DNA from 3 places in the Bradyrhizobium nivariense genome. Region 2 is predicted to be linked to each of the others. Evidence: predicted binding sites of a transcription regulator. Region 2 holds the regulator's gene; each other region holds the start of a gene.
The links. The regulator HrcA, encoded in region 2, represses chaperone genes, less so after heat shock. The targets are predictions, from matches to a motif close to GTTAGCACTCNCNNNNNGNGAGTGCTAAC.
Positions count from the first base shown of each region.

Region 1: QCM77_RS10810 (co-chaperone GroES) is a predicted target of HrcA. The motif match lies at 2,059-2,087, and genes of this name have one in related genera.
Region 3: QCM77_RS30485 (co-chaperone GroES) is a predicted target of HrcA. The motif match lies at 1,250-1,278, and genes of this name have one in related genera.

Region 1 is NZ_JARWCR020000010.1:27,006-30,279, forward strand. Features, by position in the region: gene groL (chaperonin GroEL) at 24-1,673, opposite strand; gene QCM77_RS10810 (co-chaperone GroES) at 1,709-2,026, opposite strand; gene QCM77_RS10815 (usg protein) at 2,286-2,570, shown strand; gene QCM77_RS10820 (ParB/RepB/Spo0J family partition protein) at 2,631-3,274, opposite strand, start outside.
Region 2 is NZ_JARWCR020000006.1:159,297-162,570, reverse strand. Features, by position in the region: gene pncA (bifunctional nicotinamidase/pyrazinamidase) at 1-129, shown strand, start outside; gene grpE (nucleotide exchange factor GrpE) at 207-812, opposite strand; gene hrcA (heat-inducible transcriptional repressor HrcA) at 909-1,997, opposite strand; gene rph (ribonuclease PH) at 2,179-2,892, shown strand; gene rdgB (RdgB/HAM1 family non-canonical purine NTP pyrophosphatase) at 2,904-3,274, shown strand, end outside.
Region 3 is NZ_JARWCR020000048.1:9,583-12,856, forward strand. Features, by position in the region: gene groL (chaperonin GroEL) at 1-755, opposite strand, end outside; gene QCM77_RS30485 (co-chaperone GroES) at 898-1,215, opposite strand; gene QCM77_RS30490 (usg protein) at 1,471-1,755, shown strand; gene QCM77_RS30495 (aldo/keto reductase) at 1,720-2,352, opposite strand; gene QCM77_RS30500 (hypothetical protein) at 2,400-2,966, opposite strand; gene QCM77_RS30505 (hypothetical protein) at 2,959-3,252, shown strand.

The DNA of each region.
Region 1 (3,274 bases), on a different contig from region 2:
TGTTGAGCTTTGAACGGTTGGACTTAGAAGTCCATTCCGCCCATTCCGCCCATTCCCCCGCCGCCCGCTGGCATGCCGCCGCCTGCGTTCTTCTTCGGCACTTCGGCCACCATGGCCTCGGTGGTAATCAGCAGCGCTGCCACTGAGGCCGCGTTCTGGATCGCTACGCGAACAACCTTGGTCGGGTCGATGATGCCCTTGGTGATCAAGTTGACGTATTCGCCAGTCTGCGAGTCGAAGCCGTAGGAGTATTGGTCCTTCTCAAGTATCTTGCCAACGATGACGGAACCGTCCTCGCCTGCGTTGATCGCGATCTGGCGCGCCGGCCAGGACAGCGCCTTCCGCACGATCTCGACGCCGGTCTTCTGGTCGTCGTTCTTTGTGCGCAGCCCCTTCAGATGCTGGGAGGCGCGCAGCAGAGCGACGCCGCCGCCCGGCACGATGCCTTCTTCAACCGCCGCGCGGGTTGCATGCATAGCATCATCGACGCGATCCTTACGCTCCTTGACTTCGGTTTCAGTCGCGCCGCCGACGCGGATCACCGCGACGCCGCCTGCGAGCTTGGCCAGACGCTCCTGCAGCTTCTCACGGTCGTAGTCCGAAGTGGTTTCATCGATCTGCGCCTTGATCTGCTGAACGCGCGCTTCGATGTCGGCCTTCTTGCCGGCGCCGCTGACGATGGTGGTGTTTTCCTTGTCGATCATCACCTTCTTGGCGCGACCGAGCATGGCGAGGGTGACGTTCTCCATCTTGATGCCGAGATCTTCCGAGATCGCCTGACCACCGGTCAGAACCGCGATGTCCTGCAGCATGGCCTTGCGGCGATCGCCGAAGCCCGGCGCCTTGACGGCGGCAACCTTCAGACCGCCACGAAGACGGTTGACGACGAGGGTGGCGAGAGCTTCGCCTTCGACGTCTTCTGCGATAATCACGAGCGGCTTGCCGCTTTGCACCACGGCTTCCAATAGCGGAAGCAGTTCATTTAACTGAGAAAGCTTCTTTTCGTTGATCAGGACGTAGGCGTCGTCCATTTCAACGCGCATCTTGTCGGCGTTGGTGACGAAGTAGGGCGAGATGTAGCCGCGGTCGAACTGCATGCCTTCGACGACCTCAAGTTCGGTCTCGAGCGACTTGGCTTCTTCAACCGTGATGACGCCCTCGTTGCCGACCTTCTTCATGGCGTCGGAGAGGAACTTGCCGATTTCGGCATCGCCGTTGGCGGAGATGGTGCCGACCTGGGCGATTTCCTCGTTCGAGGTGACCTTCTTGGAGTTCTTGACGAGGTCGGCGACCACGGCTTCCACCGCCAGGTCGATACCGCGCTTCAGATCCATCGGGTTCATGCCGGCGGCGACCGACTTCGCGCCTTCCCTAATGATGGCGGCGGCCAGCACGGTCGCGGTGGTGGTGCCGTCGCCGGCCGCATCGGCCGACTTGGAAGCGACTTCGCGCACCATCTGCGCGCCCATGTTCTCGAACTTGTCCTCAAGCTCGATTTCCTTGGCGACGGTGACGCCGTCCTTGGTGATGCGGGGAGCGCCGAACGACTTGTCGAGCACGACGTTGCGGCCCTTGGGGCCGAGCGTGACCTTTACCGCGTTGTTGAGAATGTCGACGCCGCGCAGCATCTTGTCCCGCGCCTCAACGCCGAACTTAACTTCTTTACTAGCCATGATGTATTTCCTTGAAATGTTGTCGGATTAGGCGCTCAAGCAGCCTTCTTCTTGGCGGCGGGCATGTCGGTGAGAACGCCCATGATGTCGCTCTCCTTCATGATCAGCAGGTCCTCGCCATCGAGCTTGACCTCGGTGCCGGACCACTTGCCGAACAACACACGGTCGCCGACCTTGAGATCGATCGGGATCAGCTTGCCAGCTTCGTCGCGGCCGCCCGGACCAACCGCGGTGATTTCGCCCTGCGAGGGCTTTTCCTTGGCACTGTCCGGAATGATGATGCCGCCAGCGGTTTTATCTTCGGCATCGATGCGCTTGACCAGGACGCGATCGTGCAGCGGACGGAATTTCATGCGATCCTCCTTGTTTTGCATATTAATTTTGGATTGGCAGTCGCAAGTAGCGAGTGCCAGTCACCTGTATAAGCCTGTAAGAGTGAGATACAAGGGCGCCGACCAAAGACGTTAGCCGTTGGCTGCCGGAAATGGGTTCCGACATCGCTAGCAGGCAAAGGCCGATGCTGCTACCGCGTTGAATATAGTCACCTATTGAACGTTTCGAGATTCGCGGAGTTGACAGCCTGCATCGCTTTTAAGGCGGCTGGAGGTTGAGATGGTCTCGAAAGGTAACGTTTCAAACGACTTTCGTAAGCAAGTCCTAGGCTACGGGCTGACGACGGCGGAAATAGTTTACAGACGTCCAGATCGTCACTGGTTGCTACAAACATACGTTTGGCAGGACTACGATATGTTTCCCGACTTTCCGGCGCTGAAGGATTTCCTTACTTTCTGGGAGACAACGCTCGATGGTCCGCTGTTCGCAGTTTCCGTGGCTCATTCAAAGCTAATCAAGCCAGCGGAATTGCACGCCATCGACGGTGTCATTCGATTGCATTGACGCAAATGTGAATGGCAGTGAATAGACGCGGGACGGCCGAAGCCGCCCCGCGTAGTCGAGTTATTCGGCCGCGATCATGTGAGGCTCGTCCGCTTCATCGGCCGGAGCTTCCTCGCCGTCTCCGGCGAGGAATTCCGGCAGCGTCTCGCAATCGCCCTCGGGCTCCACGGCGTCGGCGGTTGCCGCCTGGTCGACGTCGGCCATCCGCAGTGGCTCGGGCAGCCAGCCGGTCTCGGCCAGGAGGCGTTCGGCCTCCTTGGCCATGTCGCCCTTCTTCAGATGATCGATGAGCTGGGCCGCCCGCTCACCGGCGCCTTCGCGCACAGCCTCGAGGATGCGGCGCTTCGGGACCCGGCCGAGATAGTTCTCGACGGTGGGACGCCAGCCGGCTTCCACCATGTCGAGATCGACGGCGCTAGCAATACGATCGGCGTCGGCGATGCGCTGCTCGACTGTGTGCGGCGTGGCGCCGCCGCCGTATCGGTCGCCCTTCTCGTAGAGCGCGTTCACGCCGAATGAGGCGCAGTGCGCAAAGAGCGTTGCCTGCTCGTCGCCGGTGAGGCCGGTGAGCCAATCCCAAAGGTCGGCCTTGTCCTTCGGCAGGCGCTCCTCCCAGGTCTTGTGGCGCGCGTCGATCGCCTTGGCCGCCGGCGTGTCCTTCAGCCCCTGCGCCTGCACCGGGAAGTCGGCGCTGCGCACGGAGA
Region 2 (3,274 bases):
GAAGTCTATGTGGTGGAAGACGCCTGCCGCGGCATCGACAATCAGGGTTCGCTCGCAAAAGCTTGGGCCGATATGGCCAAGGCCGGCGTGAAGCGGATTCAGTCTGCGGATATCGCGGCGAGCGCGTAGGCGCGGCTAAAAACTGCAAGACCCTCATCCCGAGGAGCGCGCTTGTTCGCGCGCGTCCTCACCATGAGGATTGAGAGCTACACCGGCTCGTTGCTGTTGGCGGCGGGCGCGGCCTTCGCGCCGCCCTTGGCGACACCGACCAAAGCGGGACGCAGCACGCGTTCGCCGATGGTGTAGCCGGCCTGCATGACCTGCACAACGGTGCCCGGGGGCACCGACGCATCAGGCACCTCAAACATCGCCTGCTGGAAGTTCGGGTCGAACTTCTGGCCCGAGGGGTCGAATTTCTTCACGCCGTGTTTTTCCAGCGCGTTGAGCAGCGAGCGCTCGGTCAGCTCGACGCCCTCGATCAGCGAGGCCAGGCCGGGATCAGCCGCCGCACGAGCTTCGGCCGGAACGGCATCGAGCGCGCGCTGCAGGTTGTCGGCGATGTCGAGCACGTCGCGGGCAAAGCCGGTGATGCCGTAGAGGCGGGCGTCAGCGACCTCCTTGGTGGTCCGCTTGCGCAGGTTCTCCATCTCCGCCAGCGTCCGCAGCATGCGGTCGCGCGCCTCGGCGACTTCCTTCTGCAACACCTCGACCGAGCCCAGCTCCGGATCGTCGGGCATGATGTAGGGTTTTGACACCACGGGCTCGCCGGCCGCAGCAGTCGTGTCTTCGGGTTGCCGGTCTCGATCGGTCATCGGCTCTCTTTTCGCATTCGTCTCAGGGGGTTTCTGGCCCGGATATCGTGCTTCGGGCGCCGAAAAGCAAGCGCCCGTGATCGGGGGAAACGCCGGTCAGCCCCCCAGAAGCTGGCTGACGATGCGGGCCGCGTAATCCACGGTCGGGATCACGCGGGCATAATTCAGCCGCGTCGGCCCGATTACGCCCAAAACGCCGACGATATGGCCGGCGGCATCCCGATAGGGCGAGATGATGGTGGACGAGCCCGACAGCGAGAACAGCTTGTTCTCACTGCCGATGAAGATCCGCACGCCTTCCGCGGTCTCGGCCCGGCCGAGCAGGTCGATCACGCCGCGCTTGGTTTCGAGATCGTCGAACAGCAGGCGAACGCGCTCCAGATCGTCCAGCGCATGCAAATCTTCGAGCAAATTGGCGTGGCCGCGGACGATGAGCTGGCGGTCCTCGTTCTCGCCGCCGGACCAGTTGGCGATACCGGCGGAAATCACCTTTTGCGTGAGCTGATCGAGCTCGGCACGGGCCTCTCCGAGTGCGGTCTCGAGCTCGAGCCGCGCCTCGGCCAAGGTCCGGCCGCGGATTCGCGCATTGAGGAAATTGCCGGCCTCGGTGAGTGCCGAGGAGGGAACCCCGAGCGGCAGCACCAGCACGCGGTTTTCGACCTGGCCATCCTCGCCGACCAGGATCACCAGCGCCTTCTCCGGTTCCAGGCGGACGAATTCGATATGTTTCAGCCGCGCATTAGATTTTGGCGTCAGGACGACTGCGGCGGCCCGGGTCAGGCCGGACAAACGCGTTAGTGCCTCCTCCAGCGCAGCCTCGACTGATTGCGCCTGGCCGACGGAGGCGAGCTGACTCTGGATCGCCTGCCGCTCGGCCTCGGTGAGGTCGCCGATCTGCATCAGGGCATCGACGAAGAAGCGCAGGCCGAGTTCCGTTGGCAGCCGGCCGGCGGAGGTATGCGGGGCGTAGATCAGGCCGAGCTGTTCCAGGTCGGCCATGACGTTGCGGACCGAGGCCGGCGACAGCGGCATGGCGATCAGGCGCGAAATATTGCGCGAGCCCACCGGCTCCCCGGTCGCGAGATAGCTTTCGACAATTTGACGAAAGATGTCGCGGGAACGCTCGTTGAGCTGGGCGAGGCCCGCGCGCGGCGCGATCAGATGGATCGGATCGTGATGGGCCACTGACGGTAACTCCTCTCGGATCCACGTAATTTGTCTATCCCGGGCGCTTCTGACAAGCGTGGCGTTCGCGGATGGAAAAACGGGGGTGAATAAGGCCTTGATCTTCCCCCTTGCCGCCCACCCTCACCCCACCTACAAGCACCGCGAACAGCCCTTTTCCGAGAGTTTTGGAGGAATTCCCATGCGGCCAAGCCGCCGTGCGCCCGACGAATTGCGCCCCGTGACGCTGGAGCGCGGCGTGGTCAAATATGCGGAAGGCTCGTGCCTGGTGAAATTCGGCGACACCCATGTGCTGGTCACCGCCACGCTGGAAGACCGCCTGCCGCCATGGCTGAAGGGCCAGGGCCGCGGCTGGGTCACCGCCGAATACGGCATGCTGCCGCGCGCGACCTCGGAACGCACCCGCCGCGAGGCCTCCGCTGGAAAGCAGAGCGGCCGCACCGTCGAAATTCAGCGCCTGATCGGCCGCTCGCTTCGCACCATCATCAATCTCGAAGCGCTCGGTGAGCGCCAGATCACGGTCGATTGCGACGTGCTCCAGGCCGACGGCGGCACCCGCACGGCCTCGATCACGGGTGCCTGGGTCGCGCTCGCCGATTGCGTCAATTGGATGAAGGCGCGCAACATGATCAAGGCCAACGTGTTGCGCGACAACGTCGCCGCGATCTCCTGCGGCATCTACAACGGCACGCCCGTGCTCGACCTCGACTATGCCGAGGATTCCGAAGCCGACACCGACGCCAATTTCGTCATGACGGGCGATGGCCGCATCATCGAAGTCCAAGGCACCGCGGAACGCGAGCCGTTCACGGAAGCCGAGTTCCTGGCGCTGATGGCGCTGGCGCGCAAGGGCGTCGCGCGTCTCGTGGACTTGCAGAAACTGGCGGTAGCGTAGTCAATAGGCCGATGCATCGCCGAATCACCGGAAAGCTCGTCATCGCAACCCACAATCCCGGCAAGCTCGCCGAGATGAAGGAGCTGCTCGCGCCATACGGCATCGAGGCGGTGTCGGCCGGCGAGCTAGGCGTTCCCGAGCCGGAAGAAACCGGAAACGATTTCCGCAGCAATGCCGCGATCAAGGCGATCGCGGCAGCGCAGGTGACGAAGCTTCCGTCTTTCGCCGATGATTCCGGCATCGTGGTCGACGCGCTCGATGGCGCGCCCGGCATCTACTCGGCGCGCTGGGCCGGTCCGAACAAGGATTTTGCCGCGGCGATGGCGCAGATCGAACGGCTGTTGCAGGAGCGCGGCGCGACCACGCCCGCCAAACGCAAGGC
Region 3 (3,274 bases), on a different contig from region 2:
TCGGCGACGATCATCAGCGGCTTGCCGGTCTGCACGATAGCTTCCAGGAGCGGAAGCAGTTCGTTCAGGCTGGAAAGCTTCTTCTCGTAGATCAGAATATAGACATCATCCATCTCAACGCGCATCTTGTCGGCGTTGGTGACGAAGTAGGGCGAGATGTAGCCGCGGTCGAACTGCATGCCTTCGACGACCTCGAGTTCGGTCTCGAGCGATTTGGCTTCTTCAACCGTGATGACGCCCTCGTTGCCGACCTTCTTCATGGCGTCGGACAGGAACTTGCCGATCTCCGCGTCACCATTGGCCGAGATGGTGCCGACCTGGGCGATCTCGTCGTTCGAGGTGACCTTCTTGGAGTTCTTGACGAGGTCGGCGACCACGGCGGCCACCGCCATGTCGATACCGCGCTTGAGATCCATCGGGTTCATGCCGGCGGCAACCGACTTGGCGCCTTCACGAACGATCGCAGCCGCGAGTACAGTCGCGGTGGTGGTGCCGTCGCCGGCAGCGTCGGCCGCCTTGGAGGCGACTTCGCGTACCATCTGCGCGCCCATGTTCTCGAACTTTTCTTCAAGCTCGATTTCCTTGGCGACGGTGACGCCATCCTTGGTGATGCGGGGCGCGCCGAACGACTTGTCGAGCACGACGTTGCGGCCCTTCGGACCGAGCGTCACCTTTACCGCGTTGTTGAGAATTTCGACGCCGCGCAGCATGCGGTCGCGGGCATCGACGCCGAATTTGACTTCTTTGGCTGACATAATGATCTCCGTTTTCAACTGGTCAGATCCCAAAGACCGCGGGACTGGGCGGGCTCTTGAGGGATGAGATTTGAATTGCGGGCCTCATCCTTCGAGAACCCGGCTGCGCCGAATCCTCAGGAAAAGGAAAACTGGCTGGCGCTTACGCGGCTTTCTTCTTGGCGGCGGGCAGATCAGTGAGAACGCCCATGATGTCGCTTTCCTTCATGATCAGCAGTTCCTGACCATCGAGCTTGACTTCGTTGCCGGACCATTTGCCGAACAGCACGCGATCACCCACCTTGAGATCGATCGGAATGAGCTTGCCCGATTCGTCACGGCCGCCCGGACCGACGGCGACGACTTCGCCCTGCGAGGGCTTTTCCTTGGCACTGTCCGGAATGATGATGCCGCCTGCGGTTTTGTCTTCGGCATCGATGCGTTTGACCACGACGCGGTCGTGGAGCGGACGGAATTTCATGCGATCCTCCCTTAGTTTTTGTGATTATTTCTGGATTGGCAGTCGCAATGAACGAGTGCTAGCCGCTCTACACATAAGCCTGTGACACTGGGGCGCAAGGGCTTCGGCCCGCGATGTTTGAGGAGGAACGCTGGCGGCGATTGCTAGCAGGCCAAGTAACATGCTGCTAGCGCGTTGATTACTATGACTTATTGAACGTTTTCGTCTTTGGCGAATTGAGAATCATGCAACTGTCTTGGTTGGCTGGAGGTTTGCATGGTCGAGAAAGATGCGGTTTCCGGGGATTTCAGCAAGCAGGTAGTAGGCCGCGGACTGACAACAGCGGAAATCGTTTATCGCCGTCCGGATCGTCGCTGGTTGCTGCAAACTTACGTCTGGCAGGACTACGACATGTTTCCAAATTTCCCGGCGCTAAAGGATTTCCTCGCGTTCTGGGAAGCAAAGCTCGAAGGCCCGCTGTTTGCGGTCACCGTCGCGCACTCCAAACTGATCAAGCCTGCCGAACTACGCGCCGTAGACGGAGTCTTCCGGCTGCATTAACGCGAGTCCATGGCCGAAAGATGGGCGAAGGAAGGAGCGCGGATCTTGCACCTGTAGCCCTCGCCTGCGCAGCTCATAGAGCGCGGGATAGGCGCCATCCATAGCGGCTTTGAAGTGCGAGCGACTGTATGGGTCCAGACCTGCGCTCACCGCCGCCTCGTCCGGATCATGAATTGCCAGCATATCTACAAACGGCGTGTCGAGTCGCTTCAACGTGGACTCGAAGGATCGCATCACCGCATCGTAGCTGAAATCGATATCGGCCCGCATGGGCAAGGGCTGATCCCAGATTCCCGGCGTCACCTGACTAGGGTCGACCGGCGTCAGGGTGCGACCAACCTTGGACGAGATGACAATCTCTTCTCGGACCATGGGTTTGATAGCCTGACCGAGGCGCACCTCACTCAATCCGAACCCGTACATCGGCGCAGTATCGAAGTAGCGGATGCCGCACGCGGCCGATGCCTCCACGGCGGCAAGCGCGCTCGCGTCGTCCAACGTTCGGAACATATTTCCCAATGGAGCCCCGCCGAACCCGAGCTCGCTCACGGAAAGATTGGTGCGGCCGATCCGCCGCTCATTCATTGCCCCGCGCATCCGCGTCTCCGTTTTTGCATTCTTGCCGATACGCGCGTTCACGCGAACTAAGTGTGGAAGAGGCAAGGAGTATAAGTGACCGGGTACTGGGCCGTAGACCATTTTAAAAAGTGTTCACTTAGTGCACAAGCAACCATCCGCGACGGCGAGCCGCCGACTTGGCTCAATCTTCTCATCCAGGTCGTCGCGCTGTAGGCGCTGAGATGATTGCTGACGGTCTCGAACTGCGCAGCGCTAAGAAGCTGGTTCCTGCGTTCGCCGATGTTCACAATACGAGCGTCATCAGCCTCGATACCGACTGCCTCCTCAACGCCGAGGATGAGCTGGGCACCGGATGGTCTCCTCTTGACCAAGAATGCGATGATCGCGGGTAGATGTTGTGCGTCTTGGCCCTGCTGGTTAGGGGCGTCAATCACCAGCGGACAGAATACCGATGATCCAAACTCTCTCGCTGTATGCAAAAACGCATAGTTGTAAGCGGCGAGTCCACGCGGCCCCTCACTGCCTCGCGCGTTCGTCGTGGTCGAGATCGCAGTGGACCGGTCATCCCCAAGCCTAACATCAAGCTCCTTTGCGAAGCTCACGAATCGAGCGGAGAAGAAATCCTTGATCATTCGTGATCGCTTGCGATCGATCGACTTACGCATGTCCCCAGTAATTTCCTTGATCCGTGACGCGCATCTCTTGTCCCTCCAGTATGTCGACGGCGCGTTGACGGTTCGCACGTCGAAGCAGTTAGAGGCATCTCCTTACGCCAAATACCACGGCAAGATCATCACGTTGCCAAATGAACTAATTTATCGCCCCGCGCCTGAGGTAGTGAGCCAGCATTTAGAGAAATTCCGCGCATCCGAAGTCGCGAAAGGTAGTGAGGGCACTTCATTGCAGACAGTTCAATAGAGTCCCGGAATACCGGGTTGAT